3 regions of the Bacillus sp. GB_SG_008 genome follow, and region 3 is predicted to be linked to each of the others. Evidence: riboswitches for the same ligand, from Rfam matches in the RefSeq annotation. Region 3 holds a riboswitch; each other region holds the start of a gene.

Region 1 (11,261 bases), on a different contig from region 3:
TCACGTAAGCAACCAGATTTAAACTGGGAAAATGAAGAGGTGCGTGCGGCGTTATATGATACTGTCAATTGGTGGCTTGATAAAGGAATTGACGGCTTCCGTGTTGATGCGATTAGTCATATTAAAAAAGAAGAAGGGTTTAAAGACATGCCAAATCCAAAAGGACTAAAGTATGTACCTTCTTTTGATAAACATATGAATGTTGATGGCATTCAGCCGCTTTTAGAAGAGTTAAAAACGAAAACGTTTTCAAATTATGATATTATGACTGTTGGCGAAGCAAATGGTGTGAAAATTGAAGATGCTGAGCTTTGGGTTGGAGAAGAACAAGGAAAGTTTAATATGGTATTCCAATTTGAGCATTTAAGCTTATGGGATGCAGAAAAGAAAAAAGAGCTTGATGTTGCAGGGCTTAAAAAAGTTTTAACGAAGTGGCAAAAAGGTTTGGAAAATAAAGGATGGAATGCACTGTATATTGAAAATCATGATAAACCTCGTATTGTTTCTACTTGGGGGGATGATAAACAGTATTGGCGCGAAAGTGCAACAGCTTTAGGTGCAATGTATTTCTTTATGCATGGTACGCCGTTTATTTACCAAGGCCAAGAAATTGGAATGACAAATGTCCAGTTCCCACATATTGAAGATTATGATGATGTAGCAATTAAGAATTTATATCGTCAAAAGATTGAAGAGGGTATACCTCACCAAGAAATTATGGAGATTATTTGGGCATCTTGTCGTGATAATTCACGGACACCGATGCAATGGAATAGTGTAGAAAATGCCGGTTTTACAACAAGTACGCCTTGGTTTGGAATGAATCCAAATTATAAAGAAATTAATGTAGAGGTGCAGCAAAAAGATTCAAATTCCATTTTAAATTTCTATAAAAAGATGATTGCATTGAAGAAAGAGCATGAAGTGTTTACTTATGGAACGTACGATTTACTTTTAGAAGATGACCCACAAATTTATGCGTATACACGTACGTTAAATAATAAAAAAGTTATTGTAATTAGCAATTTATCAAAGAGTGAAGCTGTATATGATGAGGCTGCATTCAATCTAGAATGCAAACGTTTGCTCTTAAATAACTACGAAGTAGAAGAACATGATGTAGTTACAACCATAACTTTAAAGCCTTATGAAACAAGGGTGTATTATATTTCTTAATGGAGAAAAGATGCTCATACAGCATCTTTTCTCATAAAAATTTGTATTTTCTATAAAATTGTTATTGTAATATGAAAACGTTTTTATTAAAATTAATTTATGAAAACGATTGCGTAAAAAATGTTTTCGTAAGGGGATAAGCAATTATTATTTATACATGAGGGATTGTAATTTAGAAAAAGGAGGAACAAAGAAATGAAGAAGCTTGCGTCTTTTGATTTTTGGCAAAAGTTTGGGAAAGCTTTGATAGTAGTAGTTGCAGTTATGCCGGCTGCTGGTTTAATGATTTCCATTGGTAAGCTAATCGGTATGTCTGCGGGTGATATAGCTGTAGTACAAACGATTGCTAGAGTTATGGAAGATATCGGTTGGGGAATTATTGGAAACTTAAATATTTTATTCGCTGTAGCAATTGGGGGATCTTGGGCAAAGGATCGTGCAGGCGGTGCATTCGCAGCCTTGATAGCATTCATATTAACAAACCGAATTACAGGAGCAATTTTTGGTGTAAACGCTGTAATGTTAGCGGATTCAAAAGCGAAAGTTTCTTCCTTTTTAGCGGGAAATTTACTTGTTAAAGATTATTTTACTTCTGTTCTTGGTGCACCGGCACTTAACATGGGAGTATTCGTAGGTATTATTTCAGGTTTTTTAGGAGCTACTCTATACAATAAATATTATAACTATAATAAATTACCACAAGCATTAGCGTTCTTTAATGGAAAACGCTTTGTACCATTCGTAGTAATTGTTGGTTCTACAATCACTGCTATTATTTTATCGTTAGTATGGCCGTTCATTCAAAGCGGATTAAATGAATTTGGGCGTTGGATTGCAGCTTCAAAGGATAGCGCGCCAGTTGTGGCACCATTTGTATATGGAACACTAGAACGTTTATTATTACCATTTGGATTGCATCATATGTTAACGATTCCAATGAACTATACAGAGCTTGGCGGCACGTACACAATATTAACAGGTACCAAGGCAGGACAAGTAGTAGCTGGTCAAGACCCATTATGGCTCGCATGGATTACAGACTTAAATAACTTATTAGCTAATGGTGATACGAAAGCATATCATGATTTATTAAATAATGTGGTTCCAGCACGTTTTAAAGTAGGACAAGTTATCGGCTCCACAGCATCGTTAATCGGTATCGCATTTGCGATGTACCGCAACGTAGATAAAGAAAAACGTCATAAATATAAACCAATGTTCTTATCTGCAGCATTAGCTGTATTCTTAACAGGTGTAACAGAGCCAATTGAGTTTATGTTCATGTTCATCGCACCAGTATTATATGTTGTGTATGCAATTACAACAGGTTTGGCATTCGCATTAGCAGATGTAATTCACCTACGTATTCATGCGTTTGGTTTTATTGAGTTATTAACTCGTACACCAATGATTATAAAGGCAGGATTAATAGGAGATCTTATCAACTTTGTTGTTGTATCAGTTATATTCTTTGGCTTAAACTTTACAATCTTCAACTTCTTAATTAAAAAGTTTAACATACCAACACCAGGACGTGCTGGTAACTACATTGATAATGAAGATGGGGCTGAAGAAGTAGCGGCAAATGTAAAAGAAGGTTCATTAGCAACAGCGGTTATTGAGTTATTAGGCGGAAGAGGGAACATTGCGGATGTAGATGCTTGTATGACACGTTTACGTGTAACAGTAAAAGATTTAGATATTGTTGCACCAGAAGCAAAGTGGAAGAAAAACGGGGCACTTGGGTTAATTGTAAAAGATAAAGGGGTACAAGCTGTTTACGGTCCAAAAGCTGACGTATTAAAGTCAGACATTCAAGACATTTTAGGTGCATAACAAATGAAATTATTAACTTTAAATTGTCATTCATGGCAAGAAGAAGAGCAACTTGCAAAGATTCATTATTTAGCAAAAATAATTCAAGAAAATGACTATGACGTTATTGCGCTGCAAGAGGTAAGTCAGTCGATTACAGCAAGAAATGTATGCGGTAACATGAAAGAAGATAATTTTGTACGCTTATTACAAGCGGAGTTAGAAGAGCTAGGAGCCGCAAAATATGATGTTGTATGGGACTTTGCTCATATTGGGTATGAGGTGTATGAAGAAGGCTTGGCAATTTTGACAAAGCATTCCATTACAAAGAGCGATTCGTTTTTCATATCAGACAGTACAGATGCAACATACTGGAAAACACGAAAAATTGTAAGTGCAACAGTTTCCTATAACAATCAGCCGGTGACAATTTATTCTTGTCATCTTGGCTGGTGGCTTGATGAAGAAGAGCCGTTTAAGAAACAAGTAGCTCATTTATTGAGTTATGTAGATAATAATGAGTTGTCGTTCTTAATGGGTGACTTCAACAACAATGCACGCATACAGAATGAGGGGTATGACTATCTCGTGAAAAATGGTCTATACGACACGTATGAATTAGCAGGAAGAAAAGACGAAGGAACAACTGTGCAAGGAAAGATTGCTGGTTGGGATGAGAACAAGAAAGATTTACGCATCGATCTCATTTTAAGTAATCAGCCTGTGCAAGTTGTTTCTTCCCAAGTGATTTTTAATGATGTGAACCGAAATGTAATATCGGATCATTTTGGTGTTGAAGTTCAAATTAATATGTAATAAGAAAGGCAACCGCCGTGTAAAATACGGATTGGTTGCTTTTTTATTACATTTCATACATAATTTCTATTATTGAACATAAAACTAAATTGGTCATTTAGTGTAGATATCGACATGTATTCATTATATAATGACGTATACAGTTTATCCCGCATTAACGGGCAGTAAAGGATGGAGAAGAGCTGGGAAGAAAACTGCCCGTAAACATCAGTGGGGAATGAAGAAAACCCCCACTGATGGAAGTCTCACTTTATTAGAAAAGTATGGATTATTTTCATTTAAAATTCTGTGTAAACAGTGATATAATGGCAAAATGTATGTATGAATTTGGGAAAAAGAAAAAACATATGATTAGGTGATTAAAAATATGAGACAAATATGGCGTATTTATACGACAGACATACGGAATGTGGCAAAACATTGGGCTGCAATTGTTATCATACTGGGGCTTACCATTTTACCATCGCTATACGCGTGGTTTAATATTGAAGCCTCGTGGGATCCTTATGGAAATACGAAAGATGTTCCTATTGCAGTATCTAATGAAGACACTGGTACAACTTTACGCGGGAAAGATATTAATATAGGGAAAGAGGTTGTTGATTCTTTAAAAAAGGACAAAAACCTTGGTTGGAAGTTCGTTGATGAGAAGCAGGCCATAGATGGTGTAAAGCATGGTGATTATTACGCGAGTATTACCATCCCAAAAGATTTCTCCGAAAAAATTGCAACGGTATTAAGTGATAATCCGCAAAAACCAGAGCTTCAATATTATGTGAATGAAAAAGTCAATGCTATTGCACCAAAGATTACGTCATCAGGTGCATCAGGTGTTGTACAGGAAATAGGTAAAAACTTCGTAAAAACAGCAAACGGTGAGATTTTTAAAATTTTTAATGAACTTGGGATTGATTTAGAAACGAATTTGCCAAGTATTGAAAAAGTAACAGAACTTGTTTTTAAATTAGAAGCGCAGTTTCCAGAGATTAACAATTTAGTTGATACAGCATTAACGGATGCTGATACAGCACAAAAACTTGTGAAAACAGCACAAGCAACATTGCCGACGGTTGAGAATGTCATTCGAGATGGACAAGAAATGACGAAGGATTTAGATGCCTTTTTTGCACAGAATACGAAAACGTTAGAAGCTGCACCAGAAGCAATAAAAAACAATCTAACATTTCTAAAACAGTCTGCAGATGGTGCTGTACAAATTACAGAGTTCTTGAAAAATCCAGCAGGGAATTTAGATTTAGCAAATATTAATGAACAAACATTAACCGAATCATCAAAAACTGTAAAAAGCTTTTTAGCATCTACTCGACAAGTATTAGTATCTACACAACAACTGGCAGATGCTCTAAAACAAAATAATGTCAGTGATCCTGAAAAGACAAAACAAGATCTTCAAATCATTAAAAATCAAATTGATTTTAGAAGTAAACAAGTGGATTCAATCATTTCGTTATTACAAACTCTTAATGAAACATTTAATACAACAATCTTCAATGATAATATTGACCGACTGAAAGGTTTAAAAACGGTATTAGATAATACAAGTAAGAAGATTGATAATATGATTAAGGCTATAGATCAAGGGCAACAGCCATCGCAAGATGCGATTAATGCACTAGATCAAGCGGCTAAAGATGGAATTGCTATTATCGACAGTATTTTAGGAACATGGCCTGATTTGGATCAATTAAAACAACCAGGCGTAAATTTAGACCCAGCGAAAAACGGATTGAATTCTTTAAAAGCAAGTTTAACAACTGGGATCCAATTGATAGATGGGATTATTCCTGTATTAAATGATGTAGATAAAATTGCTGGAGATTTAAATAAAACAACAAATATACCAAATACAATTAATCAATTGAACAAAGTAAAAGGCGATTTCCAAAAAGGAATCAACGGGGCAAATTTAGCATTAGATGCAATGAATAAAGGTCAGAAACCTGCAAAGGATGTAGTTGATGGTATAAATGCTGCATCTAAAAGTGCTTCAGCGGCATTAGGTGACATTTTAGGAAAGTATGATTCCGAAATTGTTCCAAGTTTCAACGATGCTATTGAACGTACGAAACAAATGTCAAAAGATACATCAAAAATCTTAAGTGAAGCAAATAAAAGTCTTCCTGATGTGAAAAAAGTATTAGAAGATGCATCGAAAGGTTTAACTCTTGGCAAAGATGAAGTTGAAAAGATAAAAGCTGAACTTCCTGATGCACAGAAGAAAATTACAGACATTGCTAATAAAATTCGCGATTTTAAATCACAAGAAGATTTAAATGACATCATTCGCTTGTTAAAACATGACGTAGAAAAACAAAGTGATTTCTTCGCAAACCCAGTAAACTTAAAAGAGAACAAATTATACCCAATACCGAACTACGGTTCAGCGATGTCGCCGTTTTATACAGTGTTAGCGTTATGGGTAGGGGCATTACTTATGGTTTCATTGTTAACGGTAGAAGTACATGAGGAAGATGCGGAGTATAGAAGTTATCACATTTACTTTGGTCGTTTTTTAACGTTCTTAACGGTTGGCCTTGCACAGGCGTTTATCGTAGCAATGGGCGATATGTTCTTGCTCGGTACTTATGTAGTAGATAAATTCTGGTTTGTTCTATTTAGTATGTTGATTAGTGGGGTATTCGTCTGTATTGTTTACTCGCTCGTTTCTGTATTTGGAAACGTCGGGAAGTCATTTGCGGTCATTTTACTCGTACTACAAGTTGCCGGTTCAGGTGGAACATTCCCAATTCAGATGACGCCGAAATTCTTCCAAGCTCTTTATCCGTTTTTACCGTTTACGTATGCGATTAGCCTGATTCGCGAGACAGTTGGCGGTATGCTGTGGGATATTGTATGGAAAGATCTTCTCGCATTGTGTATATGGGTCGTTGTTATGCTTGTTATGGCGCTGTTCTTGAAAAAGCCAATTAATAAGTCGAGCAGTAAGTTTGTAGAAAATGCAAAAGGAAGTAAGTTAATTCACTAATAGAAAAAGGTTCCTGCCAGTTATGGTGGGAACCTTTTGTTTATTACAAATCTACATATAGACAAGGTACCATATAAAATTTGATAAAGGGGCTATTCATAAAGATATTTAATCTTTATGAATAGCCCCTTAAGTATGGGTTTAATCAAATTTCAACCCTTTTAATGCTTCTGCGAACGCATTATTTAAAGGTTCTTCTTGTTCTTGTTTTTGTTGTTGTTTTAAGTATTTTTGTACAGAGCGTTTATCCATTTTTCCATGAGATTCTTTCTTACGGCGTTCTTGGAATGAAGAAAGCTTTTCACGATAGCCGCATTTACATGCGAAGATTTGACCTTCTCCTTCACCTCGAAGTTCTAGTTTTTTCTTACACTGAGGGCAGCGTGCATTTGTAGTGCGGGATACATTTTTTCGATGGCCGCATTCACGATCTTGGCACACAAGCATTTTGCCTTTTTTGCCGTTTACTTCTAGCATCGGTTTACCGCAGTCTGGGCACGTTTTTGTTGAAATGTTATCGTGCTTATATTTTTTATCGCTCGATTTAATTTCGGAAACAATTTCTTTTGTGTAGTTTTTCATTTCTGAAATGAATACATCTTTTTTCAATTTACCCTTCGCAATTGCCTCAAGTTTTTGCTCCCATTCAGCAGTTAGTGCAGGGGATTTTAATTCTTCTGGCACTAAATCAAGTAACTGACGGCCTTTTGATGTAATGTGAATGTCTTTGCCACGCTTTTCGATTAAGAACGAATTGAATAATTTATCAATAATATCCGCGCGTGTAGCAACAGTACCTAGTCCACCAGTTGATTTTAACGTGTCTGCAAGTTGTTTATTTTGCGTGCCCATGTACTTTGTGGGATTTTCCATTGCTGAAAGTAATGTTGCTTCATTAAAACGTGCAGGTGGCTTTGTTTGACCTGATGTTTGTGCAATTAGTTTTACGTTTAATGTATCGCCTTTTTCAATGCGAGGTAAGATTTGTTCTTTTAAATCGTCTACTGTCTCGTCATCTTCAAAGCGATGTTCGTATACTTCTTTCCAACCAGAATTAAGAATTGTTTTGCCGCGTGCGACGAAGTTTTCATCACTAATTTTTGCTCGTAACGTTAGTTGTTCGTATTCGAAAGCTGGGAATAAAACTGCTAAGAAACGTTTTACAACTAAATCATAAATTTTGCGTTCTTTATCTGAGAAGGCGGAGAAGTTTACATAACTTTCTGTTGGAATGATCGCATGGTGATCACTTACTTTACTATCATCAACAAACGATTTAGAAGCTTTTATTGGTTTATTTAAGACCTTATTAGCTAAAGAACGATATTCTCCTACTCCACACGCTTTCAAACGTTCTGGAAGTGTTCCTACAATGTCGGATGAGATATAGCGTGAATCTGTACGAGGGTACGTTAATACCTTGTGCTGCTCATATAGTTTCTGCATAATATTTAACGTTTCTTTTGCAGAATAGCCAAAGATTTTATTCGCATCACGTTGTAGTTCTGTTAAGTCATAAAGACCAGGAGCAAATGATTTTTTAGGTTTTTTCTCAATTTCCACGACAGTGGCATTTTGTTTGCCTAGTTTTTTCACAATCGTATCGATTTTTTCTTTATCGAAGCTACGGCTATTGCCTTTTGCATCTTGCCAAGTCAATTTTAACTTGTCTGTTGTTTGGGCTTCGACACCGTAGTATGTTTGCGCTTTGAAGTTTTTAATTTCGTCTTCACGCCCTGCAATGATTGCCACAGTAGGTGTTTGGACACGACCGCAATTTAGTTGCGCATTGAATCGTGTAGTTAATGCGCGTGTTGCGTTAAGACCGATATACCAGTCGGCTTCAGAACGTGCGACAGCTGAAGCGTATAAATTGTCATATGCTTTACCAGGCTTCAAATTTGCAAAGCCATCTTTAATTGCTTTATCGGTAACAGATGAAATCCATAGACGTTTAATAGGTTTATTCATTTTAACTTTATCAATAATCCAGCGAGCGACTAATTCTCCTTCTCTTCCTGCATCTGTAGCCACGATGATTTCATTTACATCATTTCTAGTCAGTTGACTTTTAACAGCATTAAACTGTTTGCCGGTCTGCTTAATCACTGTTAATTTTAAGCGTTCAGGTAGCATTGGAAGATCTTCTAGATTCCATTTTTTATATTTCACATCATAGCTTTCTGGATCTGCTAATGTAACGAGATGCCCTAAAGCCCAAGTAACGATATACTTATTTCCTTCAATATAACCATTTCCTTTTTTATCACACTTCAATACACGTGCAATATCACGTGCAACAGAAGGTTTTTCAGCAATTACAACACTTTTTGCCATATTTAAAACATCCTTTCGAATTTCCGTAAGTTAACTATAGCATACATCTCTTTTGGATTCAGTTATTCCGAAGATTCGCATCCATTGTTATTAATTACATACTCTACATCTTTGATTGGTTAAGAGGGGGGCGAGTTTTTATAACAAAATGTAACTTGTGATTTTGATAGAATAAGAGTAGACTCTGAATTAGATGAATAATAAAACACATGGGAGTTTGCGGATGCAAACTGAGAGTACGGCTAATCTGTCGTTGACCATTTGAACCTGTTGGATAATGCCAGCGTAGGGAGAGTGTGAAAACGCATATTAAGACACTTTGCATACGCAAAGTGTCTTTTTTAGCTATATCTCCCATTATAAAAAAAGGGGATTGATAAATATGAAAATCGAAGAAATTGCACAAGTAATCGAAACAGTACGAGAAAGAAATCCGCTCGTTCATAATATTACAAATGTTGTTGTGACAAATTTTACAGCTAATGGCTTACTTGCATTAGGTGCATCGCCTGTAATGGCATATGCGAAAGAAGAAGTAGCTGAAATGGCAAGTATTGCTGGAGCGCTTGTTTTAAATATGGGAACACTTCGCCCGGAAGAAGTAGAAGCGATGCTCATTGCTGGGAAATCAGCAAATGCGCATAATGTACCGATTTTGTTTGATCCTGTTGGTGCTGGTGCAACTTCGTACCGAACAGAAGTTGCAAGATATCTCCCGAGTGAAGCAAAACTAGCAATTATCCGCGGCAATGCGGCGGAAATTGCAAATGTTATTGATGAGAAGTGGAAGATTAAAGGTGTTGATGCAGGGGAAGGAAACGGTGATGTTGTTTCAATTGCGAAACAAGCAGCAGAGCAGTTAGATACCGTTGCTGTTATCACTGGAAAAGAAGACGTTATAACAGATGGAGAAAGAACATTTATTCTTCGTAATGGTCATCCTATTTTAACAAAAGTAACAGGAACAGGCTGTTTATTAACATCTGTGATTGGAGCATTTGCAGCAGTCGAAAGGGACTATGTAAAAGCGGCAGTCGCAGCGGTAACGTTTTACGGTGTAGCGGCAGAAATTGCGGCAAACAAAACAGTTGAACAAGGGCCAGGAAGTTTCCAAATTGAATTTCTTAATCAGTTAGCAAATGTTACTGCAAAAGACGTTGAACAATATGGGAATGTCGAAGAAGTTCGTTAAGAAAGGATGAGAGAAATGGCGTGCATCGATAAACAGTATATGTCCGAGTTATTACAAGTATATTTTATTATGGGGAGTAACAATTGCTGTAAAGATCCATTACAAGTCATGAAAGAAGCACTTGATGGTGGAATTACAATCTTTCAATATCGTGAAAAAGGTGAAGGAGCATTAATGGGAGAAGAACGATATGCATTTGCAAAGCAGCTTCAGTCTTTGTGCAAAGAGTATAATGTTCCATTTATCGTAAATGATGATGTGGAATTAGCACTAGAATTAGATGCAGATGGCGTTCATGTTGGACAAGATGATGAGGGCATTAAGACAGTACGTGAAAAAATGGGTGATAAAATAATTGGTGTATCCGCTCATACAATAGAAGAAGCACGTTTTGCGATTGAAAATGGTGCCGATTATTTAGGGGTAGGGCCGATTTTTCCAACAAATACGAAAAAAGATGCAAAAGCAGTACAAGGAACGGAAGGATTACGTTTCTTCCGCGAAAGTGGCGTTGAAGTTCCAATTGTCGGCATTGGTGGAATTACAATTGAAAATGCTGCTTCTGTCATTGAAGCGGGTGCGGATGGGGTGTCCGTTATTTCTGCAATTAGCTTAGCGGATTCTCCTTATAATAGTACGAAAAAATTAGCGGAGTTAGTAAAAAAATAATCAGTTCATATATGAAAGGAATCATTTCTAACATGAAGAAATGGTTCTTTGTCGGTTTGAAATAAAGTTGTACTGGTTATAAGAAAGTCGTACCGTTTATAAAAAAGATGTACTGTTTGTAAAAAAGTTTGATCAAAAATCCTGCATGAAATGCAGGATTTTTTTTATTCAACAATCGGGCCAGATTGTTGAAGCTGATGAAAATATTTTGTTTGAATATGAAGTATTACACTTAAACTAATGGTGCAG
Region 2 (11,261 bases), on a different contig from region 3:
ATCGAAAAATTGGCAAGAAAACTCCATCTTCAAAACGTGCAGGGCATAGCCTAGTTTTAGGGGGAGATGAATTGCCATCGCATTTGTAAAAATATTTTCGCGACATTACGAATGTATGTTCTTTCTGGCTGTTTTGTAGTATCATGAAGGAAAGAAGGAGGTGAAAATCATGACGAAAGAAAAAGAATATGTAACCTATCAAATTTGGATCAAGAAAGGTCATAAGTTACACTCCTACTTCCTAGAAATGTGTCAAAACGCAAAAAATCTCTACAATACAACAAACTTCTACATTCGCCAAGTGTATACGACTTTATGTACAGAGAAAACTTTACAGCCACTTCAACAAGAAGTTCTTCATACATTACAAGCACATATTGAAATCATGAATGAAAATCAACTTCGTGCGTATCGAAAACGCGTACAAAGGGAGAAAGAAAAACCCGCAAAAGAACAAAAAGAAATCAAATGTAATTTGTTTGCATTCCCTACAAAGGAGAAATCCTTCTTATCGTATAACTTTCTAGATTGTTTGTTTAAAACGATGAAACAACAAGATTATATGAACTTGCCAGCACAAACGAATCAAGCGGTTATGAAGAAGTTATATCAAAACTGGAAATCATTCTTCGCTTCTATGAAAGCATATCAGAAACATCCTTCCACTTTTACTGGCAGACCTCGCATTCCCAAATACATTAAATCATCTATGAAAGAAATTGTTTTCACGAATCACGTATGTAAACTTCAAGAGAAATACATTCGTTTTCCAAAAACAAGCATAAAATTAAATATCGGTAAATTGTTCGGATATATCGAAATTTTGAAAGAGGTACGTGTTTCTCCTGCTTATGGGAAGTTTAAGGTGGAAATTGTGACAGAACAATCTAAGCCATTGCCTGAGCATGTAGACAATAACCGTTATATTAGTATTGATTTAGGGATTAATAACATTGCAACTATCATAACGAATACAGGGGCTACTCCTGTGTTAGTAAAGGGCAATGTCATCAAAAGCATTAATCAATACTACAACAAACAAAAGGCTCGCTTACTGGGTATTCTTCGTCATGGAAAAGAAGCAAAAGAAGGCCCACACACATCAAACCGTTTAGAGAGGCTTCATGAGAAACGGTTTCTCAAGATAAAAGACCTCTTCCATAAAATGAGTCACCACATTGTTCAGTTGGCGATTCAACAGGAGATTTCTATGATTGTGATTGGGAAAAATACAGCATGGAAACAAAACAGTGATATGGGGAAACGACAGAATCAATCGTTCTGCCATATCCCGCATAATCTACTCATTGAAATGATCGCCTATAAAGCAAAACGAAAAGGTATTACTGTACAAATAGTGGAAGAATCGTATACAAGCAAGGCATCCTTTCTAGACAATGATGCGATCACGACTTACGGTGAGGAAGACATCCCTGTATTCAGTGGGAAACGGATCAAACGCGGCTTGTATCGTACGAAGGAGAACAAACTACTGAACGCAGATGTGAATGGTGCCTATAACATCTTAAAAAAAGCAGTTCCAAAGGCATTTGCCGATGGAATAGAGGGGTTGTGCTATCAGGCAGCTGTGTCAACTCCACTTGTGTTAAGCATCTCTTGAAGGTGATACACGAGAAACCCCCACTTCAAGATCCGCAGGATATAAGTGGCGGGAGTTTTCATCAAGACGAAAGAACGGGTAAAAGCAACCAGGATATGCACTCGATTGTATGTACAGATGCTTTAAATTTTTTACAGGAGAGTACTATTAATGAAAGCACGCAATATTATTTTTATGTAATAGCGTTTATATATTTATATATTAATATTTACAATTAAAACCTTACAAAATTGTAAGGTTTTTTGTAAGGTAAATCGATAGTTTGTACTGATTTTTTTGTATACACTACATATGTGTAAGGCACATACATTTTAGGGAAAAAAGGCAGGCACTAAAAAAGAAAGGAGTAGGGGAATGGAGAGGCACTCGGCGGCTCTATCTTTATTATTAGAGAATGATATGATTATGCTAGCTAATAATGAAGGCTGTAAAACTGTAGTTGATCGACAAGAAGTATGGGTAGATTCACATGATAAAGTTGTGTGGCACAAATGGAATGATAGCTATAAAGAGAATATAAAGAAGCAGCACATAGGGTATGATATGCGTAGAGTTGTTTTATGGAATGAGATGAAATCTTGGATTCATAAGCATAACGGTAAAAATAAACGAGAGCAGCCGAGAGAGATAGACACACTCCATTCTCAAACTCCTGAAATGGTAAGACACATAGATTCACATTAGGAAAGTAACATGGGAAACTGAGGCACAAAAAAAGATTGCTATTTAAGCAATCTTTTTTTTGTTTGTATAATTCATATTCACGCTTGTAAATAAGCGTGGTGCTGTTGTAAATAAAATGACAAGTAAAATGGCACATAATGCGAAAGAACCAATCATTGCGCTGCCATTTACGATGAAGGAATATAAAACAGCAGATTGTCCTTTTGGTGCGTATTGTCCAAAGAAAATAACACCGGCAATAAAGTGCCAGAAGTAACGAGCTAGGCTGCCAATAAATGTAGCGATAATGATATACGTAATTGCTTTTGTTCTTTGTCTATTGGCAAGTGCTTGTTGGATTGGTGTATGAAATAATCCAGCAAAACCGATAAAGGCAAATGCAATGAAGTATTCAATAAACGCTTGTATTGGCGTTAAAATGTAGGCATCTCCTACGACAATTTGTAGTAATCCCCAAATGAGACCACTTAAGAAACTTGTTTTAAATCCCCAGCGGTAAGCAATAATAAAAATTGGAATCATAGCAAATGAGATAGAACCGCTCGTTGGAAGTTTAATAGATAGTGGTAAAATATCGATGACTAACGCAAATGCTGCGAGAATCGCTGCCTCTATCATCGATTGTAAATTTGTGTTGCGCATTTATAGCTCCCCCTACATCCAAGTTACAAAAAAAGAATCACTATCATAGGGGGATATTGAAATATACAAGTTACAAATAACTATTTATGTATATACGTTTGCACAATTCCTGCGTTAGCATTAACTAACAGGTTCAAAGGGTCGGAACGATGTGTTCCCTCTCAGCGACGCGGCTCCCCCTGTGACAACGAGATTCTTAGATTGTTACTTTTATTGTAACGAAAATGGATAAGAATGACAAATGAATCGTACATAACTTTGTTTCGTAACGTAAAAATGCTGAAATTGTACAAAAATATTAATAAATTCACATCATATTGTATAGTTTTTTTTCAAAAATTCATGATATGATTGATATTGATAATAATTATCGTTATCTTCCAAGGGGGAGAAGTTATGAACTTAGTTGATATGAATATAGATGAAAAAGTACGTGTGAAAGATTTACAATCTCTTGATAAATTATTAAAACGTCGTTTAGCTTCATTTGGATTTGCTGAAGGCTGCGAACTTTGTGTAAAACAAAAGGCAATGTTTAATGGTCCGTGTACATTAGAATGCCGCGGGCAATTAATTTCTATTCGCCATTGTGATGCGAAAATGATAAAGGTGGAATTAGCGTGAATAAGGTTGCTTTACTGGGGAATCCAAATACGGGGAAAACATCATTATTTAATGCGCTTACTGGTTCTTATGAATATGTGGGGAACTGGAGCGGAGTAACTGTAGAAAAAAAGATTGGTAAGTTAAAAGATAAGAAGGGAACTTTAATAGATTTACCAGGTGTATATGATTTAAACCCTGTGTCACGTGATGAAGGGGTTGTTACACAATTCCTATTAACTGACGAATTTCATCATATGTTAAACATTGTAGACGCCTCTCAATTCGAGCGTAATATGCATTTAACTTTGCAATTATTAGAATTTGGTAAGCCGATCTCAATTGGTTTAAACATGATAGATGTTGCCAGGCAGCGTGGAATTATCATTGATGTGAAGAAACTGGCTGAAATGCTAGGTGTAACAGTTATTCCGGTTATTGCGAGGAGCGGAAAAGGCTGCGAGGAATTGTTAACTTCTCTTCACGAAAGTGATCGCGTAGAACAGAAGCCATTTATTCTTTCTTATGGTGAAACGGTAGATGCAGGAATTCAGCAAGTTATGGATAAATTGCAACAAGCGAATTATGAGCATACAAGATGGCTTGCACTTCAATTTTTAAGCAATAATGAAGTAGTAGAACAAGAATTAAATCAATTGCCTATTTATAAGGAACTTGTAGCAATTCGCTCTGCATTAGAAGTAGAACTGGATGTAACGCTGGAGCAGCATATGTACGGAGTACGTGCAGCGTATATTGAAAAGTTGAAAACAAGTGTCATTCGTCATGAAAAAGAAGGAAGCATTCCTTTTTCTGAACGAATTGATAAATTAATTACACATAAAATTTGGGGACTTCCGATTTTTTTAGGAATCATGTATTTCATTTTTCAGGTTACATTTACGTGGATTGGGACACCTCTATCTGATCAACTTGATGCATTTGTCGGCGGTCCGTTTACAGATTGGGTAACGACAGCTCTAACTAATATGGGGGCATCTGAGTTTATTCGAGCGCTTATTACAGATGGCGTGATTGCTGGTGTCGGTGGAGTTATAGTATTCGTTCCGCAAATTTTTGTATTGTTCTTCTTTATTTCATTGTTGGAAGACTCTGGATATATGGCGCGTATTGCCGTTGTAATGGATCGTATTATGGAGTTTTTTGGACTAAATGGAAAAGCATTTATTCCAATGATCATTGGTTTTGGTTGTAACGTACCAGGCATTATGGCCGCAAGAACGATTGAGCAGGATAAAGAGAGGTTACTTACGATTTTAGTGACGCCATTTATGTCGTGTTCAGCACGCCTACCTGTATATGCATTATTTGCTGGGGTCTTTTTCCCGCATAGTCAAGCAATCGTTGTGTTCTCTTTATATATCATTGGTATTATACTTGCGCTAGTCGTTACAAAGATTATGTCTATTACGGTTTTAAAAGAAGAAAAATCAATTTTTGTAATTGAACTTCCGCCTTATCGTGTGCCGCAAGTAAAAACGTTATGGCGCAGTACGTGGGAAAAAGGAAAAGGGTTTGTACGTAAAGCAGGTACATTTATCTTTGGCGGTTCGGTTGTCATTTGGTTATTAAACTATGCTGGTCCATCTGGATTCGGTGTAGATATGGGAGATAGTTTCCTAGCGATGATTGGCGGCGTCTTGGCTCCAATTCTAGCACCGCTTGGCTTTGGAACATGGCAAGCAGCTGCAGCACTATTAACAGGATTTTTAGCAAAAGAAGTTGTTGTTTCCGCAATGGCGATTATTTATTCTGTGAAAGAAGATGTATTAGGAAACATAATCGGAGCTCATTTTACAGCATTATCAGCATATGCATTTATGTTCTTTATCTTATTATATGTACCATGTTTAGCAACAGTTGCGGTAATTCGCCGTGAAACAGGATCAGTTAAGTGGACTATTTTCTCTGTTGTTTATCCGCTTATTGTTGCGTATGTATTAACACTAATCGTATACCAAGTTGGATCTATGATGGGATTCTAGAAGGAGATGTTTGCATAATGGTAGTTAATATTTTAATTGGAGCTGTCATTTTTGGATATGCAGCATATACGTTAATTAACTTTGTAAAGAGAAGTAAAAAAGGAAAATGTGCAGCGTGCTCCATTAATAAATCATGTCAGTCCAATGCTTGTAGCCCTGATATGAAGCATGTGGTGAATAAGTAGTACAGAGATTCCTAGATAACATATAAAAAGCATGGAGAAATGATCCATGCTTTTTTTTCATATTTCTTAGTAGTTTAATATTATCCCTGTAAAACTAAATCGGCAAGTTTTGTAGGAGATTCTGTGTTTACATAAAATTCTTCAGCTTTCCAATATCTATTTTGAAACTTGGAAATGTTTTGTTGCGTATGTTCATTTTCACGAAGAAATCTCTTATTTCGCGGGCAGTCTAAATACACTACATAATCATAGAAACTTCTCCATTCTTTACGTTGAAGAAAAACACCTTCTATTACGATTACACAGGTATTAGGAAGTTTAATGCTCTTAATACTCTGTGTATCGGATTCATTGTCATAAAAAGGAAGAATAAGATCGTTCGAAAATCTGAGTTTATCGAAAAAATGATCACGTAACCAAGTAATGTCCCACTGTAAATAATAATATTCATACCATTCTTCATGGCCGGTATTGTAACGCTTTTTACGCTCAACAATGTGGTCATCAATATGAAAGACATAGATAGGGAGATTCTTTTCTTTTACAGCCTCGCTAAGTTTTTTCACAAGTGTTGTTTTGCCAGAACGACTTAACCCATCTACCCCTAAAATAAACCGGCCATCTATTTCAAGATTTGAAATCAAATGTAAGAGTGTTATGAAATTATCTTTCAAGGTAGTATCATCTCCTTTGAAAAAAGTCATTCTTTTCTTACCTTATTTTTCTCAGTTTTGAACCATTAGCTATTATGCCAATAAAACCAGTGATAGCAAATATATACGCTACGAACAAGGATGTTGATGATAGTGACTCTATAATTATTCTAAATGTGCCAAAAGCAAATAATAGGAAACTACCTACGAGAGTTATAATTGTTCGAGTTTTAATATCCAGTTTTTGCACCCCCGAAAAATCTTCATTTTAAATAAATGTTAACATATTCATTAGTATAAATTAACATTAATTGTCATTTAGAAAGAGGATAATTGGTATGATATTTCTACTGTTTCTCCACAAAAACTGAACTACTTACTTATAGGAAGAGTTCTCTATTTTTTTTTTAATGAATATCAATATTAAAATAAAAAAGAAGCCTGCTAATAGGCTTCTTTTTCATTTTAATGGTATCCCTTTGCAGAGTCTTTATGAATTTTCTCTTTAAAGATTGTGTAGCTCCATAATTGATAGCTAATAACAATTGGTACCATGACTATTGCAACAAAGAACATAATTTTTAAGTTTAATTCACTGCCTGCTGCTTGGAATAATGTTGTGCTGTATGCATCGTTAATGCGAGATGGCAACATTCTTGGGAACATGCCAGCAAAACCAGTTGCCATAAACATGGCGATTGTTAAGCAAACAAATGTGAACGCTAAACCAATTTTACGTTTGAAAACCGTAATGATTGTGATGACACTCATTAACATCGCAAGTAACGGGATGATAAACAGTACAGGGTATTCCGTAAAGTTTTGGAATAAGTTTGTAAGGTTTGCCGTTGCGACGTAGAAGATAGCTAAAATGGTTGCTGCTGCCATCGAAAATGGTTTGGCAATTTTATAAGCACGATCTGATACTTCACCAGTCGTTTTAATCATAACCCAAAGTGCACCGGATACGACAAAGATTGCAGTGAAGAAGAGACCGCCTAAAATACCGTAAGGATGTAATAAGCTAAGTAAGTTTCCTTCATAGCCATGTTTACCAATTTGTAGTCCGTAGTACAGGTTAGCGAATGTAACGCCGAATAAGAAAGCAATTAAGAAACTACCAACCGCATACGTCCATTTACAAACAGTTTGCCAAACTGGTGAATCATCTTTGTGCATAAATTCTAATCCTGCTGCACGAGCGAACAGAGCAATTAATACTAAAAATAACGGTGTATATAAGTAGCTGAACATGTTTGCATATGTGATTGGGAAAGCAGCAAATGTTGCTCCCCCTGCTGTAATTAACCATACTTCGTTACCGCCCCAGAACGGTCCAATTGCTTCCTGCAATTGATTTCGTTCTTGGCGATCCTTCGTAACAAATGGGAAAATCATTCCGTTACCAAGTGCATAGCCATCGAGAATAAAGTAAACTGTCCAAATCACGCCCCATAAGACGAACCAAATAATTGCAAGTGTATCATGAGACATGAGCTACACCTCCTTGATTCGTTTCTTCTAATGCTGCTGGACCTTTTTTTGCAAATTTTAGCATAAGGTATACATCAGCAATTAATAGTAAAGTGTAGAACAAGATTAAGCTAATTAAAGAGAACCAAATTTGCGGTACAGAAATTGGTGAAACTGATTCTGCTGTTCGCATTAGTTTGTATACTGTCCAAGGCTGACGTCCTGCTTCTGCAACAATCCAACCAGCGTTAATTGCTACATACGGAAGTAATACAGACCACATTGTAATTTTTAAGAAACGTTTTGAGTTTTCTAGTTTTCCTTTTCGCATTAAATAGAAACCAAACCATGTTAGTGCCATAAAGAATGTACCAAGTGCAACCATTAAACGGAAGCTGTAATAAACAAGATTCACGTTTGGACGCTCGTCTTTCGGAATATCTTTTAAACCGACAATTTTTCCATCAAATGAGTTTGTATAGAAGAAGCTGCCGAGTTTTGGAATTGTTAATGCTTCAAAGTTTTTTTCATTTTTTACATCAGGAATTTGAATAATGGAGAAGCCTTGTCCTTCCCCGGTTTCCCAAACTGCTTCCATTGCTGCACCTTTTGCAGGCTGCATTTTTGCTGCGAAAGCACCGGATTCATGACCGATGAAAGGTGTTGCAGTTGCTGCAAATAAACCGAATATTAAACCGTACTTAAATGATTTTCTAAAGAATGCAACCTCATTTTTACGTAGTAAGTGATACGCACTGATAGCCATAACGAAGAATGCACCAACGATGTAACAACCAACAACAGTGTGGAAGAACATATGCCACGCATATGGATTTGTAACTAGTGCCCAAAAGTCATTTAATTCAGCGCGGCCATTGCGGACTACATAGCCAACAGGGTTTTGCATAAAGCCGTTCGCTGTAATGATCCAAAGTGCGGAAATATTTGTTCCAAGTGCGACCATCCACATAGAGAATGCACGGAACTTTGGTGAAATTTTATCTTTACCGAACAACCAAATTCCCATGAAAGTAGATTCTAAGAAGAAGGCAACAAGTGCTTCTATCGCAAGTGGAGAACCGAAAATATCCCCCATGTATTTGGAATACTCAGACCAGTTTGTTCCGAATTGGAATTCCATCGTAATCCCAGTGATAATTCCCATTACGAAGTTAATGGTAAATAATTTACCCCAAAAGTTCGCCATTTTGCGGTACGTTGGATTCAATGTACGCGCATATTGCGTTTCCATAAATGCTACTAAAATAACAAGTCCGAGTGTTAACGGTACAAATAAGAAATGATAAAAGATTGTAATTGCAAACTGAAAACGACTCAGTAACAGAACGTCGGACATAGTAATGATTCACTCCTTTTTTTCATTATCTACAAATAGTTTATAGTGAGAATTTGAGCAAAGTGTGGGGGAGTTGTTACAGAACTGTGTGAGAATTATGGAAGAATTATGGCTGTTATCTGAAAATATCTTATTTTTAGAATAAAGCAATATATTTTTTGTTTTTTTCATTCTTTGATACACTTAGTTTGTACTTATATGAAGAAATAGGGGGTTTTACTTTGAGAACATTAGAAGAGATTTTGAAATATAATCAGGAATTTGTTGAAAGTAAAAAGTATAAAGAATATGAAGCAGGAAAATTTCCGAATAAAAAAATGGTTATTATTTCATGTATGGATACACGTCTTGTAGAACTATTGCCAAAAGCGATGAACATGCGTAACGGTGATGTGAAAATTATTAAAGTAGCTGGCGCTGTTATTTCACATCCATTTGGAAGTATTATGCGTAGCATTTTAGTCGCGGTTTATGAACTTGGTGCAAATGAAGTGTGTGTAGTTGGTCACCATGATTGCGGTATGGCTAAAATTCAAGCGAGCAGCACGATTGAAAAGATGAAAGAGCGCGGTATTTCAGAAGAGAAACTAGACACACTTCGTTATTCTGGAATTGATTTAGAAAGGTTTTTACGTGGATTCTCAAGTGTAGAAGAAAGTGTAGAGCATAGTGTTTCTATCCTTCACAACCATCCGCTTATGCCAACAGAAGTGCCTGTGCATGGACTTGTTATTCATCCAGACACTGGAAAGTTAGACGTTGTTGTAAATGGCTACGAAGGTTAATTATCTTTTTGTTTTTTCTCTGGTACAGGATCGAATCCGCCTGGATGAAACGGGTGGCATTTCAAAATTCGTTTCACTGTAAGCCAGCTTCCTTTTAATGCGCCGTGAGTTTGAATCGCTTCTAGTCCGTAGTGAGAACACGTTGGGTGAAAGCGGCACGTTGGCGGCGTCATTGGGGAAATGAATGTTTGGTAAAAGCGAATAATACCGATGAAAATGCGTTTCATAACGATCTCCTTTCTTGCATATGCTGTAAGTATTATAGCATGGTCTGTACATAATACTTTACTAATTCGCAATTCCATTATATCATATTGGATATAACGGAATTAAAATAAAAGCGGGAGAGATGCATATGCCATCAGTAGAAAGCTTTGAATTAGATCATACAATTGTAAAAGCGCCTTACGTAAGACATTGCGGCGTTCATAAAGTAGGCAGCGACGGTGTCGTGAATAAATTTGATATTCGTTTTTGCCAACCAAATAAGCAAGCGATGAAGCCAGATGTGATTCATACGCTAGAACATTTATTAGCATTTAATTTACGTAAATATATCGATCGGTATCCTCATTTTGATATTATTGATATTTCGCCAATGGGTTGCCAAACAGGATATTATCTTGTTGTAAGCGGTACGCCAACAGTACGCGAAATCATCGATTTATTAGAGTTAACACTGCAAGATGCAGTAAAAATTACAGAAATTCCTGCTGCAAACGAAACGCAGTGCGGTCAAGCGAAACTTCATGACTTAGAAGGCGCAAAACGCTTAATGAATTTCTGGTTAAGCCAAGATAAAGATGAACTTGAGAAAGTGTTTGGATAAGATGAAGGAAAGCTGCCTGTGATAGGCAGCTTTTTTTAATTGGCGGATATATGTATGTCGAATGGTGTCGCGAGGTCTTTATCTCGCATTAACGGACAGTAAAGGCTGGAGAAGAGCGGGGAAGAAAACTGCCCGTAAAAGCCCGATTGGTGAGAGCTTTCCATCAGTGAGAAAAGCGTCACTGATGAAAGTTTCACTTTATATCGTGTCGAAGCGCCGATATATAGAAGGGAAGTGTAGTAGTTTACTTTGGTAGAGAGACGAGTATGAATATTAGAATGCTATCGAGATACTTTCACCACGGCGACAAATAATATAAAGATAGCAAGACCTAGAAAGAGAACTCCCATTAATTTACGCTGTTCTTTTATTTCAGAAATTCCCCATACTAAAAAGGTAAGAATTAGGAATATTTGGGTGTAA
Region 3 (11,261 bases):
AAGATAGGTAGGAGATGAAGAAAACCTCCACTGATGGAAGTTTCGCTTTATGTAAATTACTTTTGAAATTATTGTTAACAACTAGTATCATATGAAAAAAATGGTATACTAATAAATACAAAGTCTTATATATTATTTTGAATATAATAATATTATTATTAATATAATAATGGGTTTATTAACATGAAAGTATTTGATCATACATATAGAAAACGGGGGGGAATTATATGACGATTATGCAAACTGAACCTAATTGGAATTTGGTTACGGATGCGTATGAAAAGCCGGAAAATTTTGCGGATTTACTCTCTTTGCTTATACCAAAGCGTCCAAAAGGAGAAGGAAAAGAACGAACTATTCTGGCTTGGAAAGAAAAAGAATTTTATAAGAAAGAAAATTTAATTCCTTTTATTTTATATGGAATGAAAAAAATACATAATTTACCAAAGTTTCATAAAGATGAAATGCCAACTTTAGTTCGAATTGTTCGTTTATGTCAAGAAGTGGGATGGTATCAACAAGCTTATCGTTTTATGGTTGATGAAGGATTAGAGGAGTTCGTACAAACATCTCTAGATTATGAATCATGGGATGTGTTTACACAAGTAGTTGCTTGGAATTATTTAATTATAAAACAAAAAGTTGCTGAGTTAGACAGCAATGATTACTTTATTTGGGAAAGAATTAAATTTAATGTAGAGTGTATTGAAAAGTATAAGGCACTTTTGTCGCATAAAGAAATGTTGGAATTTATGTTTCTATATCTTTGTAAACAAGCAAAGACATTATCAAGAGAGAAATTAGATGAAAACCTAATGGGTTTAGCAGTATATTGTAATACATATATTTATGATTTATACACACTAGATTTATTGAAAAAATATAGAAAATGCACTGATTTCTTAACATATTATGAACCAAGCCGAGCTGTTGTAGCATGCCAACATGCGGTGATTGCACAAATATCAGATCATCTTAATCCATTAAAGACAACTCATGTTGATGATTATTTATTTGTTATAAAAGAAATAATGGAATATATGTCATTTGAATTTATGAAAAAATATGAGCATTTTATTGGAAAATTATTATCATATGTTCCATTTTTCGAGATGATTCAAGTTCCACAACATGCATATTATTGTGAAGAACTCATGTATATATGTAAAGGAATAGGGTATAAAGAGGAACTACTACGTGATTATATATTTATACAATTACCAAATTGTTTTCCTTCCTTTATTAAGCAATTTTTAAAGAATAAGCGCTATGCTTCAATACATGATATTTTATTTTACTGGTGTAGCGATGAACAGCGTATGAACTTAGAAAATAAATATAACTTAAGTTTTATTTATGAAAAATATGCGTGCGGATAAAGTGAGTTTTCCACTAATTTGATGCTTTTCCAACTAATGGTTACATAAAGTTCATTTCTTTGAGAAAGCATACTTTGTCTAGTAAATAAAAAGAAATAGCGTAGAATACAAATAAGGATTCCACTTTATGTGGAATCCTTATTTAATAGTAAATAAAAAAAGAAATTATTATGAGAGAAATCATGCCATATAAAAGGAATTGGCCATTTTTATTTTCTTTAATACCAAAAAATTCATTCATTCTTTCATATAAGTCTAAAAACGATTTTGTTAGACTAGCTTTGGATAAGCGTTGCACCATTTTCCCTCTTTCTATGTTTCTTGATATTGATGTTTACGATGTTCTGGGACATATATATATTGAGATACTATAAGAAGAATAGTCATAAAGAATACAGGGAAAATTGCGGCGGCATTTAGGCCATTATAAATAATGTTTGTTAGTAAAGAACTTATAATGAACAGTGCAGTATATATGTGTGAAATATGGCGTTTTAAACGAATTTTGAATACTTCCATCAGCACTTCACAAGCAACGAACGTAATAGCGATGCTTAAAAATACAATGTTTGTGTTGTAAATTAATAAGCAACAAATGAGACCGAAAAATGCTAAATACTCAATAATTAATGGGATATTGCGTGTCATCTTACATCACCTAACTAGGAAAGGAAGCGGATTTACTGCATTTGTTTTTTCAAAATTCCATTCCCCGTTATGTAATTCAAAATGTAAGTGTTGACCAGTGGAATGTCCTGTATTTCCCATATAACCGAGCAATTGGCCCGTTGCTACGTTATCGCCCACTTTAACTGCACGATTTTTCATGTGAGCATATACAGTTGTATATAAATTCCCATTTATATGATGGGCAACAAATACAACATTTCCATAGCTTGTAGAATAGTACGACTTAACAACAGTGCCAGGTGCAGAAGCTTGAATTGGAATATCCCCTGTTGCCGCAAAGTCTATGCCATAGTGCATCTGTCCCCAACGTACATCAAATGTTGAGCTCACGTTCCCTTGAACTGGATATTTAAATACAGCTGGAATAGATGGTTTAGCTTGTTGCTGCTGTTGCTGTTGTTGTCCTTGCAATATATATTGTTGTCCAACATAGCCATATCCTGATCCGTAGCGAATTTTATACCATGTGCCAACCTTTCCAACGACTTGTACTTGTGTTCCATTCTTTAAAGAACCAATAACAGCCGTATTTGTTCCTGCACCGCTGCGTACTTTTAATGCTGGAGTAGCAACATAATAAGAGCTTCCGCCTTGTACCGTAACTCCTTTTACTAACGGCTGAGTTCCGTTAGATAAAAACTCTTTCTTTACATAGCCATTTGTTCCGTTATGTATAATTTTATACCATCCATTTTCTTCTTCTTGGACAGTAACAAATTTCCCATTTGGTAATACATCAATAATTTCAGATTGCGTATTTGGTTCAGAGCGAACGTTTAATGCGTCTGAATTAACGATATATTGCTGCTTACTATTGCTTGGTTTTGTTAAAGAAATTGCTTCTTTTTTTACATAGCCAGTTTTATTTTGAGTTTGAATTTTATACCATTCTTCTGTTGTTTCAAGAATTGTAACGGGAGTGTCACGTACAATGTTTTCAATAACGGAATCTGTTGTTTTAGGACTATTATATACTTGTAATGTATTCGTTTTTACATAACCAATTTTCGTTTTTGGTTTTTGCTGCGCTTCTACAGTTTGTACAGTGGAATCTGTCATAGACGGGAGTAAAGAAGCAACTGCTACAGTAGCTGCTGTCATTGCTGCGGCTTTCATATTCATATAATTATAGGCCTCCTTATGTAATAAATTGTTATATTCAAAATTATAATATAACAATATTAAACTTGATTTGTGCGCATAGAAATGTAGTATTAAAAATAAATGAACATTTTCCTATACTATAAAGTCCCATAATAAAAGGATAGCAGATTTATCACTATTATGGAAATAGATAGAAGAAGTTTGCGTTTTTTGAACTTACAAAATACATAGAATGATATTTTATCTCGCTCAAAGCGTTGATATTTTAGGGAGAGGCTTTAAGATGAAAAACTCCCGTAAGACATAGAGTGACTTAACTAACCATTTTTTGGTTAAAATTACCGTCAATGGAAATTTGACTTTATAACTCAAAAGAGTTGCCGATGAGATATGGCGATGGTATACTGACTATGTTAAATGAATATAATGCTAGGGGGGCTAGTGTTGCTAGCTGAGAGTAAGACATATAGTCTTTGACCCTTGAACCTGATCTAGATGATGCTAGCGTAGGGAAGCAATTTGGACGATATACATAACGTCCCCGTTTCTTTGCGTATAGAAACGGGGATTTTTTATTGAAAATTTTATAGAACACCACTAGGGGTGCTTGTAAGCTGAGAGAGGTAGAAACCTTAACCCTTATAACCTGATCTAGGTGATACTAGCGTAGGGAAGTGGAAACAACAAATGAAGTTTTCTTTTGTTTGCTGTAACCACTTCTTATATAGAGGTGGTTTTTTATTTGGATACATATATATAGGAAGGGGAAATTTAGATGACATTTTGTGAAAGGTTATTTGAAAAGGTGCAGCCTGTTTGGGAAAAGAGTCATAATCATCCATTTGTAACAGGGATGGGAGATGGAACGTTAGAGAAAGATAGATTTCAATATTATATTGTTCAAGATTATTTGTATTTGTTAGATTACGCAAAATTATATGCAATTGGTGTTGTAAAAGCAACAAATCCAAAAGTAATGGCGAAGTTTGCTGAACAAATCGATGGGATTTTAAATGGAGAAATGACGATTCATAAACAATATGCAAAGCGTTTAGGAATTTCTGTTGAAGAAATGGAATTAGCAAAGCCGTCTGCAATGAATCTAGCATATACAAACTATATGATGTCTGTATCACAAAACGGTACACTTGCTGAGTTAATTGCAGCGTTGCTTCCGTGTATGTGGAGTTATTGGGAGATTGGAAAGCGTTTGAATGATATTCCAGGAGCACGCAACCATGAATTTTTTGGTGAGTGGATTCAAGGGTATAGCTCTGAAGAATACGGAAATCTTTGTGTATGGTTAATTGATTTATTTAATGAAATTGCAATTGGAAAAGCAGAAGAAGAACTAAATCGTTTAGAAGAAATCTTCTTATATTCCAGTCGTTTTGAATATTTATTCTGGGATATGGCATATCGTAAGGAGATGTGGGGTTTTGAGGAGCAAGAACATACTACAGTTTCATAACGTTTCCTTTCATTATGATGAGAAGCAGATTATAACGAATCTTGATACTACAGTACAAGAAGGGGAATTCGTTAGTATTATTGGACCAAGTGGCTGCGGGAAAAGCACATTGTTTCGGCTCATTACGGGACTCGAAAAAGCAAGTGAGGGCACTATTGATGTGATAGGAGCAACCGATCACCCTGTCGGTTATATGCCACAAAAAGATATGTTACTCCCGTGGCGAACAATTATTGAAAACGCAGCTTTGCCTCTTGAATGCCAAGGTGTGAAGAAAAAAGAAGCACAAATGAAAGCACAAGAATTGTTGGAGCAGTTTGGACTGCAAGGGTATGAAAATAAACAACCAAAAGATTTATCAGGCGGAATGCGGCAACGCGTCTCTTTTATTCGTACGTTGTTAACTGGCGGAGATCTTTTACTATTAGATGAACCATTTAGTGCACTTGATGCATTGACGAAAGCATCTCTGCAAGAATGGCTGTTTGAACAATGGAAACATTGGCGAAAAACAATTTTATTTATTACACATGATGTTGATGAAGCGCTTTATCTTTCCAATCGTATTTTTATCGTAACAGAGCAGCCCATTACATCATTGACGGAACGGATCGTACCTCTTGGACAAGAACGATCTCGAAAGGATTTACATCGTCCAGAAATGCTGGCATTAAAAGATGAACTCATTGGGCTGTTACAAAGGCAGGTACTTGTATGAAAAGAATTGTAGATTATGTTCCAGCTTTTATTGTTACTGCTATTTTTCTTATTGTTTGGGAAGTAGGAGCACGGATTCTCGATGAAATGTACATTTTACCATCCCCAAGTGCCATTGTTCAAAAAATGTGGGAGTTACGGGATATATTGCTTACGGTACATTTACCAGCAACGCTTTCTGTTACAGTTATCGGTATTGTCATTTCCATTGTATTAGGTGTTGGTTTAGCAATGGTGATGAGTATGAGCTCATTTGCTGAGAAAGCATTTTATCCACTACTAGTTGCTTCACAAACGATTCCAATTACAGCTTTGGCACCATTATTTGTTTTATGGTTTGGCTATTCTATTTGGAGTAAAGTTGTTGTCACAGTACTCATTACGTTCTTTCCAATTGCAGTGAATACGTATGATGGCCTTCGCAGTACGAAAAAGGAATGGGAAGAGCTTTTGATTACATATGGTGCAACAAAAAAGGATGTTTTCTTAAAATTGAAATTACCATCCGCACTTCCATACTTTTTCTCTGCTTTGAAGGTGGCCCTGCCGTTCAGTGTTATCGGGGCAGCAATTGGAGAATGGCTTGGAGCGCAAGCGGGACTAGGGTATTTTAGTAAACGAATGATGACACAAATGGATGGTGCGGGTGTGTTTGCACCAATTGTTTTATTGTCATTACTTGCTATTTTCTTTGTATTACTTGTTTCTATATTAGAGAAGAAGTTTATTAGTTGGAGGAAGCATGCATGAAATTATTAAAACGCATTTTTGTGTTTACATTATTAATTGCGATGATTGCTGGGTGTTCTAGCAATTCGGCATCAGAAAAGGAAAAAAGTGAAAAAAAGAAAAAAGGTGAAAAAGAAGTAACTGTAATGCTCGATTGGTATCCAAATGCAGTGCATAGCTTTATTTATGCAGCAATTGAAAAAGGATATTTTAAAGAAGAAGGTATCAAGGTAAATATTAAATTCCCTTCAAATCCAACTGATCCATTAACGTTAGCAGCGGCAGGAAAGGTAACGGTCGGATTATATTATCAGCCTGATGTTGTTATTGCTAGAGCGAATGAAAATATTCCAGTGAAGTCTATCGGAGCAGTTGTTCGCTCACCTTTAAACCATGTCGTATCGTTAAAATCAGCTGGCATTTCTTCTCCAAAAGATTTGGAAGGAAAAACAGTTGGATATTCAGGAACACCGTTAAGTGAAGAGTATTTAAAAACGATGGTTAAAGAAGATGGTGGAAATCCAAATAACGTAAAAGTAGTTGATGTTGGCTTTGATTTAGTACCGGCTCTTACTACGAAAAAAGTAGATGCTGTAACAGGCGCATATATTAACCATGAAGTACCAGTACTGCGCCACGAAGGTTTTGACCCAGCATATTTTAACCCAGCAGATTACGGTGTACCGAATTATCATGAACTTGTATTTGTAACAGGCGATAAAACATTGAAGAAAGATAAAGAAACATTGCAAGCTTTTTTACGCGGGGCGAAAAAAGGTTACGAATTTATGAAGCAAAATCCAGATGAAGCATTAAACATTTTATTAGACCATCAAGAAAAAGAAAATTTCCCTCTTATTCCAGAAGTTGAAAAAGAAAGTATGAACATTTTATTAGATAAAATGGAAACGAAAGATGAACCATTTTTATCAGATACAGCAGATTCATGGGAAAAACAAAATAAGTGGTTGAAAGAAAAAGGGATGGCAAAAGAAATTGTTCCTGCAAATGAGTTGTTTGAGAACATTTTAAAGTAGGCGAATTTATATGAAAGATGAGCTTCACGTCATATCAAATGGTCGTATGCCGTTTGAAGAGTTAGCAAATATAGCAACTGAGATTGAAAGTGAAATAGATTATTTGCACATTCGTGAGCGGGAGAAAAGTACGAAAGAGTTATATGAAGGTGTGGAAAAGCTCTTAAATAAGGGCTTTCCCTCTTCTAAGCTTGTAATCAATGATCGGATTGATATTGCAATTTTATTAAATATTAGACGTGTACAGCTTGGCTATCGCAGCGCTGATATGAGATCTGTCAAAGAAAAATTTTCTTATTTACATGTTGGTTATTCTGTTCATTCACTTGAAGAAGCGATTGTTGCTTTTAAAAGCGGTGCGGATTCTCTTATGTACGGGCATTTGTTTCAAACAAACTCCAAAAAAGGAGTTCCGCCAAGAGGATTAGAAGAAATTACAGAAATGGCAAAACATTTAACAATCCCAATTACTGCTATTGGAGGGATTACTCCTAATAATACAGCAGAAGTACTTGATACCGGGGCTACTGGTATTGCAATTATGTCCGGAATTTTAAGTGCAGTAAAACCGAATAAGCAAGCGAAATTATATAAGGAAACGATACGAAAGTGGGCGAGGAATCATGAAAAAAATATATGATGTTGCCATCGTTGGCGGCGGTGTAATCGGAAGTTCAGTTGCACATTTTCTTGCTGAAAGAGGCTATAAAGTTGCCATCATTGAAAAACAAAAGATTGCTTCTGAAGCTTCTAAAGCAGCGGCCGGATTACTAGGTGTACAGGCGGAATGGGATGAATATGATCCGCTGTTTGAATTAGGTAGGCAAAGCCGCGCGATGTTTCCAAAGCTTGCAAGTGTATTGCGTGATAAAACCGGAATTGATATAGGATATGAAGAAAAAGGAATTTACCGTATTGCTCAAAGTGAAGAAGAGAGCGTACGGCTTCTCCATATCATGAAATGGCAGCAACAAACAGGAGAAGAATCACATTTTATCTCAGGTGAAGAACTGCGTGAAAAGGAACCATGTTTATCCTCTTCTATTATTGGAGCCGTATATCATCCAAAAGATGGCCATGTGATTGCACCTGAGTTGACAAAAGCATTTGCTCACTCTGCTGCGATATCTGGAACGGATATATATGAAGAAACTGAAGTGTTTGATATTCAAATTAAGGATAATCAAGTAACAGGATTATTTACAACAGAAGGAACAATCTCATGTGAAAAAGTAGTAATTGCCGGAGGTTCATGGAGTACAAAACTACTAGAATATTTTCATAGTGAGTGGGGCACATACCCTGTTAAAGGTGAAGTTGTTGCGGTGCGCAGTCGTAAGCCACTGCTACAAACCCCTATTTTTCAGGAGCGATTTTATATTGCACCAAAACGCGGTGGACGCTATGTCATTGGGGCGACAATGAAACCTCATACATATAACAAAGCTGTGCGTCCAGAAAGTATTACTTCTATATTAGAGCGTGCTTATAGTATCCTTCCAGCATTAAAAGAAGCAGAATGGGAAAGTGCATGGGCAGGATTACGTCCGCAATCGAATCATAGTATGCCGTATATTGGTATGCATGAAGAAATTAACGGGTTATATGCTTGTACTGGCCATTATCGAAATGGAATTTTATTAAGTCCAATTTCAGGCCAATATATGGCTGATCTTATAGAAGGAAAGCAAGATAATCGTTTATTAGATTCATTGCTTTCACAATCTATTTAGTAAGGAGATGAAAGCTTGAACTTAAAAATTAATGGTAGACAAGTAGAGGTACCAAGTGAGGTTAAGACGGTAGCTGATTTGCTTGCTCATTTAGGATTAGAGACAAAAATTGTTGTTGTAGAACGCAATCAAGACATTTTACAAAAAGATGATCATCAAGATACATCTGTTTTTGATGGAGATCAAATTGAAATTGTAACATTCGTAGGAGGCGGTTGATTATGTTAAATATTGGGCCATTTACTTTTAATTCTAGATTGTTATTAGGAACAGGGAAATTTTCCGATTTTGATGTACAAAAGAAAGCAATTGAAGTATCAGAAGCAGAAATTTTAACGTTTGCGGTGCGTCGTATGGATATTTTTGATGCAGAGCAACCAAACTTACTAGAAAAAATTGACGTAACAAAGTATACACTTCTTCCAAATACAGCAGGAGCAAAAACAGCAGAAGAAGCAGTGCGCATTGCGAAACTAGCAAAAGCATCAGGATTATGTGACATGATTAAAGTAGAAGTGATCGGTGATGATAAAACGTTATTGCCAGATCCAGTTGAAACGTTAAAAGCATCCGAAATGCTATTAAAAGAAGGGTTTATTGTTCTGCCGTATACGTCTGATGATGTTGTGTTAGCACGTAAATTACAAGAATTAGGTGTCCATGCAGTTATGCCAGGAGCATCACCAATTGGTTCTGGTCTTGGTATTGTAAATCCATTGAATTTAAGCTTTATTATTGAGCAAGCAACTGTTCCAGTTATTGTTGATGCTGGTATCGGTAGTCCAGCTGACGCAGCGTTTGCGATGGAATTAGGTGCAGATGGTGTTTTACTGAATACGGCTGTTTCTGGAGCGAAAGATCCTGTGAAAATGGCAGAGGCAATGAAGCTGAGTATTCATGCAGGTCGGTTAGGTTTTGAAGCGGGACGTATTGCACGTAAGCGCTGTGCAACTGCAAGTAGCCCGTTAGAAGGAATGAGCATTCTTGAATAGTCGATATTCCCGTCAAGTATTGTTTTCTCCAATTGGAGAAGAGGGACAGCAAAAAATAAGAGAAAAGCATGTATTAATTATCGGTGCAGGAGCACTTGGAAGTGCGAATGCAGAGATGCTTGTTCGTGCTGGAATTGGCAAAGTAACGATTGTTGATCGCGATTACATTGATTGGAGTAATTTGCAGCGTCAACAGTTATATTGTGAAGAAGATGTACGAAATAATTTACCCAAAGCGGTGGCAGCAAAGCGCCGCTTACAAGCTATTAATAGCGGTGTAGTTGTAGAAGCCTACGTACAAGACGTAACAGCAGAAGAACTAGAAGAGTTTGTTACAGGGGTAGATCTTATTATCGATGCAACAGATAATTTTGAGACCCGTTTTATTGTAAATGATATATCACAAAAACATTCGGTGCCATGGATTTATGGAGCCTGCGTCGGTAGTTACGGTCTTTCTTATACAATTTTACCAGGAAAGACACCGTGTTTATCTTGTTTATTACAATCTATCCCGCTTGGCGGAGCGACATGTGATACTGCAGGGATTGTTTCACCTGCTGTATCCATCGTTGTATCACATCAAATTGCAGAGGCATTAAAGATTTTAGTAGAGGATTATGAAGCCCTTCGCGATGGACTCGTTTCATTTGATGTATGGAAAAATGAATATTCATGTATGAATGTACAGAAATTGAGAAAAAAACAATGTCTATCATGCGGAGAGGAAGCAGTTTATCCGTATTTAAGTAAGGAAAATACTTCTAAGACAGCTGTTTTATGCGGCAGAAATACAGTGCAAATTCGTCCGCCATATAAAGAACAGTTCGATCTTTCTATGTATAAAAATCTGTTACAAGATCGTGTAATGGATTTAACCGTTAATCCGTATTTATTATCGTTTTCTGTTGATGATAAACGGCTAGTAGCATTTCAGGATGGCCGTGTGCTCGTACATGGTACAAAAGATATTGCGGAAGCAAAAACAATTTATCATCGTTACTTTGGTTAAAAAGGGTGAGTAAAATGAAAGTGAATAAAGCATTAACGATTGCTGGTTCTGATAGCGGCGGCGGTGCAGGTATTCAAGCTGATTTAAAAACGTTTCAAGAGCTCGGTGTGTACGGAATGACAGCAATTACAGCGATTACTGCACAAAATACACTTGGTGTACAAGGAGTATATCCTGTTCCAGTGGAAGGTATTCAAGAACAGTTAAATTCTATCGGCGCTGATTTAACACCAGATGCAGTGAAACTTGGCATGTTATTTAGTAGTGAAATTATTAAAATCGTAGCTGAAAAAATCAAATCATTTTCATGGAATAATATTGTATTAGATCCTGTTATGATTGCAAAAGGCGGAGCATCTTTATTACAACAAGAAGCTGTTGCGGCATTAAAAGAACA

What was found. A riboswitch is a leader RNA that binds a small molecule or an ion and turns the genes downstream of it on or off. The one in region 3 is predicted to bind thiamine pyrophosphate.
Region 1: another riboswitch for thiamine pyrophosphate. It lies ahead of thiM (hydroxyethylthiazole kinase); the one in region 3 lies ahead of tenA (thiaminase II).
Region 2: another riboswitch for thiamine pyrophosphate. It lies ahead of thiT (energy-coupled thiamine transporter ThiT); the one in region 3 lies ahead of tenA (thiaminase II).

Annotation. Positions count from the first base shown of each region.
Region 1 is NZ_JBPZSK010000007.1:117,525-128,785, reverse strand. It holds gene ACTDJC_RS18015 (glycoside hydrolase family 13 protein) at 1-1,176, shown strand, start outside; gene ACTDJC_RS18010 (PTS transporter subunit IIBC) at 1,372-3,012, shown strand; gene ACTDJC_RS18005 (endonuclease/exonuclease/phosphatase family protein) at 3,016-3,807, shown strand; gene ACTDJC_RS18000 (YhgE/Pip family protein) at 4,175-6,814, shown strand; gene ACTDJC_RS17995 (DNA topoisomerase III) at 6,956-9,151, opposite strand; TPP riboswitch at 9,351-9,460, shown strand; gene thiM (hydroxyethylthiazole kinase) at 9,534-10,343, shown strand; gene thiE (thiamine phosphate synthase) at 10,350-11,012, shown strand.
Region 2 is NZ_JBPZSK010000010.1:57,679-68,939, forward strand. It holds gene ACTDJC_RS19970 (RNA-guided endonuclease InsQ/TnpB family protein) at 170-1,621, shown strand; gene ACTDJC_RS19975 (hypothetical protein) at 1,976-2,305, shown strand; gene thiT (energy-coupled thiamine transporter ThiT) at 2,348-2,947, opposite strand; TPP riboswitch at 3,036-3,137, opposite strand; gene ACTDJC_RS19985 (FeoA family protein) at 3,344-3,571, shown strand; gene feoB (ferrous iron transport protein B) at 3,568-5,556, shown strand; gene ACTDJC_RS19995 (FeoB-associated Cys-rich membrane protein) at 5,574-5,741, shown strand; gene ACTDJC_RS20000 (kinase) at 5,822-6,415, opposite strand; gene cydB (cytochrome d ubiquinol oxidase subunit II) at 6,860-7,888, opposite strand; gene ACTDJC_RS20010 (cytochrome ubiquinol oxidase subunit I) at 7,878-9,224, opposite strand; gene ACTDJC_RS20015 (beta-class carbonic anhydrase) at 9,446-10,009, shown strand; gene yidD (membrane protein insertion efficiency factor YidD) at 10,006-10,236, opposite strand; gene luxS (S-ribosylhomocysteine lyase LuxS) at 10,365-10,838, shown strand; gene ACTDJC_RS20030 (DUF3953 domain-containing protein) at 11,120-11,261, opposite strand, start outside.
Region 3 is NZ_JBPZSK010000011.1:106,723-117,983, reverse strand. It holds gene ACTDJC_RS20725 (DUF3965 domain-containing protein) at 228-1,379, shown strand; gene ACTDJC_RS20720 (hypothetical protein) at 1,692-2,027, opposite strand; gene ACTDJC_RS20715 (SH3 domain-containing protein) at 2,034-3,191, opposite strand; TPP riboswitch at 3,595-3,703, shown strand; TPP riboswitch at 3,763-3,863, shown strand; gene tenA (thiaminase II) at 3,949-4,644, shown strand; gene ACTDJC_RS20705 (ABC transporter ATP-binding protein) at 4,613-5,362, shown strand; gene ACTDJC_RS20700 (ABC transporter permease) at 5,359-6,111, shown strand; gene ACTDJC_RS20695 (ABC transporter substrate-binding protein) at 6,108-7,127, shown strand; gene tenI (thiazole tautomerase TenI) at 7,138-7,767, shown strand; gene thiO (glycine oxidase ThiO) at 7,751-8,860, shown strand; gene thiS (sulfur carrier protein ThiS) at 8,876-9,079, shown strand; gene ACTDJC_RS20675 (thiazole synthase) at 9,082-9,852, shown strand; gene ACTDJC_RS20670 (thiazole biosynthesis adenylyltransferase ThiF) at 9,845-10,864, shown strand; gene thiD (bifunctional hydroxymethylpyrimidine kinase/phosphomethylpyrimidine kinase) at 10,879-11,261, shown strand, end outside.